Regions from separate parts of the Paenibacillus sp. FSL W7-1287 genome, predicted to be linked through region 1. Evidence: riboswitches for the same ligand, from Rfam matches in the RefSeq annotation. Region 1 holds a riboswitch; the other holds the start of a gene.
What was found. Region 1 has a riboswitch for ZMP and ZTP ahead of NSQ99_RS05785 (DJ-1/PfpI family protein). Riboswitches for the same ligand answer to the same signal wherever they lie in the genome.
Positions count from the first base shown of each region.

Region 2: it holds a riboswitch for ZMP and ZTP, as region 1 does, so the genes downstream of both, rpiB (ribose 5-phosphate isomerase B) here and NSQ99_RS05785 (DJ-1/PfpI family protein) in region 1, are expected to answer to the same signal.

Region 1 is NZ_JBBORD010000001.1:1,273,877-1,278,791, forward strand. Features, by position in the region: gene NSQ99_RS05780 (MMPL family transporter) at 28-2,310, shown strand; ZMP/ZTP riboswitch at 2,483-2,563, shown strand; gene NSQ99_RS05785 (DJ-1/PfpI family protein) at 2,618-3,205, shown strand; gene NSQ99_RS05790 (glutathione peroxidase) at 3,509-4,066, opposite strand; gene NSQ99_RS05795 (stalk domain-containing protein) at 4,203-4,811, opposite strand.
Region 2 is NZ_JBBORD010000001.1:384,260-389,174, forward strand. Features, by position in the region: gene glyA (serine hydroxymethyltransferase) at 1-479, opposite strand, end outside; gene NSQ99_RS01805 (TIGR01440 family protein) at 507-1,055, opposite strand; gene rpiB (ribose 5-phosphate isomerase B) at 1,060-1,518, opposite strand; ZMP/ZTP riboswitch at 1,714-1,794, opposite strand; gene NSQ99_RS01815 (low molecular weight protein arginine phosphatase) at 1,893-2,483, opposite strand; gene NSQ99_RS01820 (manganese efflux pump MntP) at 2,507-3,064, opposite strand; gene NSQ99_RS01825 (L-threonylcarbamoyladenylate synthase) at 3,432-4,496, opposite strand; gene spoIIR (stage II sporulation protein R) at 4,570-4,915, opposite strand, start outside.

The DNA.
Region 1 (4,915 bases):
TCGAACCTAAAGGGGAACTTTCGACAGATGTCAATTTTTTTGTATAAAATCGGTAATTTTGCGTACAGAAAGTCATGGTACGTTATTACAGCTTGGCTAGTTATATTAGCAGTTGTAGGTACATTAATGGGAGTCAATGGGATTCAAGTAAGCAGTAATATGAAAATCGAAGGCACAGAATCACAACGAATCCTTGATCAGCTTGCTCAAGAGCTTCCGATGGCTTCAGGCGGACAAGGAAGCATCGTGTTTAAGGCTCCTGCCGAGGAGCGGATGGATACACCTGAACGTATTGCCGCCATTAGTAAAGTAATTAATGACGTCTATCAATTAGAAGACGTATTGAATACAGCTGAATTAGCTACAGAAGCTAATGCTTTAAGCTTACTTATGATGCAGAATGCGACACCTGACCAGCTGCCGCCATATGGATACATGATGACAGAGGCTGGCCCACTTCCAGGGGTACTGCTTTCAAGCGATGGGAATATCGCATTGTTCCAATTTCAATTCTTAAAAGATGTAAACTCTGTTCCACAGGATGTTAAGGATGCAATTATAGATGCGGCAAAGGTAGCTGAGACAGAAGCGAATATTACGGTGCTGCCTAGCGAATCGTTATTGCCGCTTCACCTTGGCATCGGAGCTGGGGAAATTATTGGTGTAGTCGTTGCTGCGCTCGTCCTATTAATGACCTTAGGATCTATGGTAGCAGCGGGATTGCCTCTACTCACAGCTCTTTTAGGTGTTGCACTTGGTGTTGGGGGCGCATTCTCACTTTCAAGCATGATTGAGATGACAAGCGTCTCTGCTATGTTGGGTCTTATGGTTGGCTTGGCGGTAGGAATAGATTACTGCTTGTTCATCGTCAATCGTCAGCGCCACTTAATATTTGAGCAAGGCATTAGTGCGCAGGAGGCTACAAGCAGAGCGATCGGAACCTCCGGAAGCGCGGTGTTCTTTGCAGGCTTAACCGTTATTATTGCTTTGTGCGGTATGCTCGTTATTGATATTTCCTTCCTATCCATTATGGCGCTAGTTGCTGCAGCAACCGTGTTTATTAACGTTCTGCTTGCCTTAACGCTATTGCCAGCTTTGCTTGGTCTAGTTGGAGAACGAATCTGCTCCGAAAAAGCTCGTCAAAAGTATAATAGCAAGTCAGCGACATCAGCAAAAAGTGGATTTTCTGATCGATGGGTTAGAGGTGTCATTAAGTTCCGCTGGCCAGTCATTCTAATCATTATCGTTGTTCTTGGTATTGCCGCAACACCAATTTCGAAAATGGATATGGGGATTCCAGGTGCGGCTACAGCGAATTTAGATACAGCAGCAAGACAGAGCTATGATGCAATAACGGAGGGCTTTGGCGAAGGGTTTAATGGACCATTCGTTATTGTAGCAGAGCAAAATAATTCTTCGGCTGCATTCACTCCTGAATCTCTCATACAGCTCGTCATGGAGCTTAATAGTCTGGATAATGTTGCTCAGGTCTCTCCGCTAGGTATGAACGAAAACGGCAGCTTGGCGATTCTAAGCTTAATTCCTGAGACGGGGCCTTCCGATAAGGAAACGAAAGATTTGGTAACACATTTGCGTGATCCTAATCTTAATATTGTACAGTCTCATGATATTAAGCTTGGTGTAACTGGATTTACAGCGGTAAATATCGATATGTCAGCTAAGCTGGCAGATGTTTTTCCACTATATGTTGGAATTATCGTCATTCTGTCCATTATTATTCTTCTGCTCGTATTTCGTTCGATTGTTGTACCTATTAAAGCAACCGTTGGATTTCTGCTTAGTATTCTAGCAACATTCGGCTGTACGACAGCGGTATTCCAATGGGGCTGGTTAAGTGGGCTGTTCGGATTTGACACGGGTGGACCGCTGCTTAGCTTTATGCCGATTATCATCACAGGTATACTATACGGCTTAGCGATGGACTATCAAGTATTCCTAGTAAGCTCCATGCGTGAATCATACGTGCACGGACATCGCGGCACGGAATCCATCGTTCATGGATACAACCAAGCAAGTCGCGTCGTGCTAGCAGCTGCAGTCATTATGGTATCTGTATTTGCAGGCTTCATCTTTACAGAAGATATTATTATTAAGCAAATAGGATTTGCCTTAACGATTGGTATCTTTATTGATGCGTTTATTGTAAGAATGACGCTAGTACCTGCAGTTATGGCAATATTCGATAGCAAGGCTTGGTGGATACCGAAGTGGTTGGATCGGATGCTTCCTAACCTGGATGTTGAAGGAGATAAGCTCATTTCGAAGCTTAATGAAAAGAACGAGCAATAATCGTTTCCGTCATATCAGTGCAAAAATATCTAACGAAGCACAATATAGGCAACATAGATATATTGAAAGCATCGACGAGGTCCGCTTTAGAAGCGGACCTTGTTTTATTATGATTACGCTGAATTATTGTTGTAATATTCAGAAATTATTGATATAAGAGTAATAGGAAGTAATTGGTATGTGCAACTGGCGTAAACGTGGAGTACCACGAGGGAGCACATATGATCATATGCCGTACGCCTGGGCAAAGTATTTGATCTCATGATCAGATACTTTTTTTATTTTTATGTAAGGTAGGTATTAGTTTATGAAGATTGCATTTATTTTATTTGACAACATGACGACACTCGATTTTGTAGGCTTTTATGAAGCAATAACGTGGATAGGCATTCTTAACGCTAAAGAAAATGTACAATGGGATTTTTGTTCGAATCAACAAGAAATTAAAGATGATCGAGGATTAATTATGAAAGTAGGCAAGGTTTATCCTGACTTATCTGGCTATGACATGATCTTTATCCCTGGTGGTCTAGCTACTAGGCAGCTGCGGTACGATGATGACTTTATAGGCTGGATTCAGACTGCACAGGATGTAAAGTACAAGATGTCCGTTTGCACAGGAGCTTTGCTCCTCGGTGCGGCAGGTTTTTTACAAGGTAAGAAAGCAACAACGAATCCATCCGCGTACGAGCTTTTGGCACCTTATTGTGCTGAGGTTGTGAAAGAACGCTATGTAAGAGACGGTAATATTTTTACTGGCGGTGGCGTATCAGCTTCTATTGATCTGGGCTTGTATGTTATTGAATCGTTGACTAGTGAAGAAGTGGCCAGACAAGTTAAAGAAAAGATGGATTATCCATACTATGTAACGGGAAGAAGAAACTTTAACGGTTAATTGCGCAGTTTGGAACCATTCGATCGGTTAGCTGTCACTATCGATATGAAGGGAGGACTGCAAGGTGCATATTCGGCCTTTTGAATATCAAGATGAAGAACATGTTGTAGCAATGATGAGAGAACATCCTTTACAGTTCCCTACGTTCATGAAGTCGTGTAGGCTTTGTAATCATAAACTATATGTAGAAAGCGTAGCAATCATAAAGGCATTAAAACAGCTCCCCCGCACTGCTAATTAGTGTTCGTTGCTGGGGAGCTGTCTTTATATAGACTAACGTATTATCGATCGCTAGTAGTTAATCTATTGGTTAGCAGCTATTAGCTCTTCGATTGCATTCTCGATCTCTAGGATTGAATCGCATGGCTCGAAGCGTTTGATGACCTGACCCTGTGCATCGACTAAAAACTTTGTAAAGTTCCAGCGGATATTGTTCCCAATTAAATAATCAGGATAGATTTCCTTAACTTTATTCGTAAGAATCACTTCTTGAATATTACTAGTATCAACTGGGCGAGGCTCGACCTCATGCTTCAGATAGTTGTAGAGTGGGTGTGTCGTTTCTCCATTTACATCGATGACATCGTACATAGGGAATTGAACCCCGTAGCTCGTTCTGCATGCACGAGCTGTTTCTGCTCCATCCTCAGGGTTTTGATTGGCGAATTGATTGCTCGGAAAGCCAAGCACTGTAAAGCCTTTATTGTTATACTTTTCATAAATGCGCTGAAGATCCTCGAATTGATACGTGAAATCACATTTATTTGCCGTGTTCACGATCAGCATAGTTTGCCCTTTGTACGTTTGCATGGAGACAATATCCCCATTGGATTTCTTAGCTAGATAATTATAAATACTCATCGTTATTACTCCTTTTTATGTAATGTTCTCTGCTGCCTTTCTATCATCATATTCTATTAAACTATAAAATTCCACAAAAAAAGACTGCGCAGAAGAGTAAAGCTATCCATCTTCTGCGCACAGTCCCTTATACGGTTTATTTTATTTTCAAGCGGTAGGAGAATTGCTCGTGATATTTTTGGAGTCTTTCATCGCTGGTCAAATTACTACCAAGCTGATGACTGAACTGGCGAGATTTTAATTGAACGATCGATCTGCCTGAAGTCCTTTCCAGCTGTGCTGTTTGTGAATCAATAACGACACCGTTCTTTAACACTTCAAATATTAATGTTGGTTCAAAGTCAAGCTCCTTCGTCTGATTGACAATGACATCTACACGTTGAATAGCGGTACTCGACATTAAATCAAGCGAGGTTAATGAATCGATGATTTCGATTCCGTCCACTGAAACAATCGGGTATGCTTCTTCTGGCATCGATACATTAACAGTGTTGGAACTACCAAACCACTCAACCTTATAGCCTAATGCTTCACTAACTGCACGGACAGGCAGGTAGGTTCTATTATTATAGGTTAGTGGCACGTCTTTGCCGATATCGATTTCTCGGCCATCATTCGTAATTTTAATGTGCTGTGCAAGTGTTGCAATCACTTCATTCTTTCCAATGGCATAACCAGCTACGCCCGAAAAAGCTACACTAAGGATCAATACAGTGAAAAACACGACAATTGCTTTCTTTTTCATATGCATCTCCTTTACATTAAAAAGTAATACAGTAATTTCCATGGAGATTTTAACATCAATACATTTATTTGTCTATGATCATAACGTTATTATCGATATTTACA
Region 2 (4,915 bases), 890 kb from region 1:
AAGGCAAGCTTGCGAACTTCTTCATAATCAATCGTGAAGGAATCCTCTTGCACACCATAAGCTACGAAATTGTATAGAAGCCCGGAAGCATTAACAGGGCTACCATGCGTTAAGTGACCACCATGCGCAAGGTTCATACCAAGCACAGTATCGCCAGGCTTTAATGCCGCCAGGTACACAGCCATATTCGCTTGAGCGCCAGAGTGTGGCTGTACGTTAGCATGCTCTGCACCAAATAGCTCTTTCGCACGATCGCGAGCAATATCTTCTACGATATCAACATGCTCACAGCCGCCATAGTAACGCTTGCTAGGGTATCCTTCTGCATATTTGTTCGTTAGAACAGATCCCATTGCTTCCAATACTGCTGGACTTACGATGTTCTCCGATGCGATTAGTTCAATATTATCGCGTTGACGCTGAAGCTCTAATCCAAGTGCTTCTAAAACCTGTGGGTCTTGCTTACGTAAATGCTCCATTAAAATGCCTCCCTAAATAATTTCAATTTATTCATATACTGCTCGCTCGCCGCCAATTAGCTTCGGGCGTGTAAAAGCTAGCGTAACATGTGCTGATCCAATCGATTGAATCGATGCTCTGAACGGTACAACAACCTGCTTCAAATGCATGCCAATAAAGGTATCTCCAATATCAATTCCAGCGTCAGCAGCTATGCTTTCTACAAGACAAGGCTGCTTCAGTTGATTGTAAGCATATGCAGCCATAGATCCGCCTGCCTTGGGGATAGGCCGTGCCTGTACAATCGTGAGTCCTAGGTTTTCAGCCAGCTCCTGCTCGATAACGATCGCGCGGTTCAAATGCTCACAGCATTGGAACACAGGTATAAGGGGATAGCTGCTAGCTACTTGCTGAATGCCAGAGTAGATCGCTTCCGCAATATCTTCTGCGCCAGCTGAGCCAATATGCGCTCCTGCTACCTCACTTGTGCTGGCACCAATGATGAAAAGCTTCGCCTTGGTCCATTGGCATCTTTCCATTAATTCACTCGTTACTTTAGCTACCTCGGCAGTAATTGTATCTAGTGAATAGGACATACAACTACTCCCCTTTAATGTAGCGCTTTTCGATCTCCATCACTTTACCGATGCGATTGACATGGCGCTCACCTTTTGAGAACGGAGTTTCCAACCAGATTTTAACGATATCAAGGGCAAGGCCAGGGCCAAGTACACGCTCGCCAAGCGCCAATACATTCGTATCGTTATGATCACGCGTTGCATGGGCAGAAAATGTATCAGAAACGAGTGCACAACGAATGCCCGCACGCTTGTTAGCTGCGATCGACATCCCAATGCCAGTACCGCAAATTAAAATTCCACGATCTGCTTTGCCTTCTGCAACAAGGTCGCATACAGGAAGTGCATAGTCTGGATAGTCAACTGATGTATCGCAGTCACAGCCAAAATCAACAATTTCATGTCCTAATGACTGGATGAACGGTACGATTTCATTTTTTAAGCGAAAGCCGCCATGGTCAGCGCTTATTGCAATTTTCAAGGTAAAACACCCTTTCGTTCTGTTAGGATAAGGAACTTGATGCAGTTACGTCATACTTATGGTTGTTCAAAGGGGCCGACTTTGATCACGAATCGGTACTGAAAGTCGAACTTTGAACTTATATTTATAGTAGTAGTATAACGCTTTTTCGAAAAAAATGAAAAAAGAGCAAGACATGCTGAATGACAGCACGCTGCTCTTTGCCCAGGCGACCGGCCGTATACTTCGATGCTCCATTGTGGTTACCCACTGAAGTCGCCAGTTACATCGAAGACCGTTATGTTATATTTATAATATCCGATCTTTGTTGAAATATCAATCACCTAAGATGAAAATGTACGCTAACTTTATCGGATATGATTATTCACATCTAATTAAGAAGTCTTCATCGATATAAGCCTGTCCACTACCTTGTGAATTGCTTCCTCTAGCTCCTTCGCACACTCGTCATATACGAATTGAGAACCTCCAAACGGATCTGCCACATCAAAGCTTGGAATGCTTTGCTCAAGCTCCATTGCGCGTTGACGCTTCATCTCATCTAGTGGCTGGCCTAACGCTTGCTGCATTTGAAGATCAGAATATATCCCTTCTAGCTCTGTAAGCTTAGCCTGAAGCTGATCGTCCATATATGCGAATTCCTTGACCGTGTAGATATGATCCATCACTGCGGGATAGCGCCGAATAATTTCGCGCTTATGACCAGCTGTCATCGTTAAGATCAGATCAGCCCATTGCAGCACCTCATCATTCAATGCCGTAGAATGACCATGATGCTGAATGCCGTGCTGCTGCAAAGCATGAACAGAGTTCGCTGATACAGGTATGCCATCAACGGTTGAGATGCCAGCGGATCGAACGGTAACTGCCAGCCCTTTCTTTTGAGCCAAGCTTCTAAAAAACGCTTCGGCCATTGGAGATCGACATGTATTGCCGGTGCATAAGAACAATATTTGTTTCATCATCGCCAACTCCTTTACGTTCTCTATTATACAATAAAGTAAATTCCAAAAACGACTAGAATGACACCACCTAGCGTTTCACCATAGTCTCCAAGTGAATGACTAACTCTCTTCCCTAATGTCAAGCCTAGCATTGCCATCACAGCACCAAAGCATCCAAACAGCAATACCGTCAGCCATAGCGGTAGTTGAAACATACCAAGCGTGATGCCTACGGAGAAGGAATCGACACTTACACTAAAGGATAATAGCAACAAGCCCCATATCGTTCGATGATCAAAGAGCTGTGCTTCCTCTTCCTTTAAGGAGTGAATAATCATATGCAGTCCAAGTATAATAAGTAAAACTCCAGCAGCTATCGTCGCCCATTCCCCAAGAACAACGCTCATCATCTTACCCATCAACATACCGCCAATCGGCATCAGAATGTGGAACAAGCCGATCACTATACCGAGCTTCAATATATGCAGATAACGTATCCCTTTTAACCCAATCCCAATGCCGAGAGAAAAAGCATCAAAGCCTAGTGCGAGTGCTATCATCGTAATCGTCATGAGCTGTCCTAGCCAAACATTCATCTCCATATTCCCTATCTCCTTGTCCGATATACTCGTACAAGCATATGCGAACAAGTAGGAAAAGTTGACAACTTATTATGTAATGGGTACGTGAGCACCGGAAGGCCCGCTGAATTCAAGATTCGATGCCGAATAAGCTACATCGAGTTACTTCGTCATCAAGCCTGGACTTTTTGAACGTCCTCTTCAAATAAGGGTTCAAAAAGTTCGGGCTTCAGGACCAAGAAGGTTGAAAGAAGCCTAAGGACTGAGAAGCGCAGCGTACGTAATTGGTACGTGAGCATTCGAAGCCCTGGCTGAATTCAAGATTCGACGTCGATTAAACTACATCGAGTTACTTCGTCATCAAGCCTGGACTTTTTGACTTCATCTTCTAAAGGTTAATAACGTTGTGACCTGCAGCCTTCAACAACCTATTCATAAACGCCGCTCCAATGCCTTCTGTCGTACTAGCCTCCGACCATATGCGTGTAACGCCATATTCATCAAACTTACGAAGCGCTTCGTATAACCGCGAGGCTGCCTGCTCTAGCTGATTGACACTACCTAAGCTAAGGACAAGATCGGCCTGTTCGTAGTGGTGTGCATTTTCTTTGAAGCACAACACACCACATTTATTCTCGGCTGCATGCATTGTAACTTGCTGTACGATATATTGCGATACGGCTGCTGACTCACCCTTCACGATAACCAGCTTTCCTTGCGGGGCATAGTGCGTATACTTCATCCCTGGAGAACGCGGAGCTTCCTTGGTCTCCAGCTCAGTCTCTAAGGTTACGCTAGCTTCTGGACAGCAGGCTTGCAGCTGCTCAACAGTTACACCACCTGGTCGCAAAATTTGAATATGTTGACCGGATACCTCTACGACTGTAGATTCCAAACCAACACCTGTAGCGCCCCCATCGACAATCCCCTCGATTTTACCTTGCAAGTCGTCAAGGACATGAGAGGCCAGCGTAGGACTTGGTCTACCTGATGTATTAGCGCTAGGCGCTGCAATAGGTACTGCTGCTTGCCGCATCAGCTCTAACGCGATCGGATGATCTGGCATTCTTAGTCCGACTGTTTGAAGACCAGCCGTCACTTGATTAGACAACACACCCTGCCTTACAGGTAATATTAATGTTAATGGCCCCGGCCAAAATTGATCCATTAACCGTTCAGCAAGCTCATTTGTGCAGTTTGTAAGCTCATGAACTTGACTGCGATCATATATATGTACAATAAGCGGATTATCTGAAGGTCTCCCTTTGGCAGAAAATATCCCCCTTACTGCTTCTTCACTTCGCGCGTCGGCACCGAGTCCGTACACGGTTTCCGTAGGAAAAGCGATTTGCTTTCCTGCTGAAAGCAGTGCTGCCGGCTGAGCCAGCTGTACGTGCCAATCGGATTTTATTTGATCGATCTTCCATACCTTTGTATGAATCATCACGTCCATCCATCCCTCTTCATCGTTTGCCACGCTATTATAGCATAGTTGGAATAGGACTGGCATTTGTGTTTCTTATTAGTTAAGCAAACAACGAGCTAAACCAAGCTCCAAGATCCTCTAGCAGCTCAACGATAAAGAACTTTACTTCGATCTCAGCTGATTCCTCAGATGCCTCAGCGTCAGCTTGCAGTTCTACTGTTTCAGCTTCAGCCTCCTCAGCTGCGGACACCTTAGCAACACTTGTAGCCTCACCCGCTACTGCATCCGTAAAGCAAAGCGGAGGAAATAGTACACACCACCAGTTACGGCCTTCGCCTTTACCGAGCGTAATGAGCAACGCCTCGTATTCCCCAGCAGGATATACAACCTGTCCATACATCTTAGTAGGAAACTCTACTTGTCCAATCTCTGTATCAAATCCATAT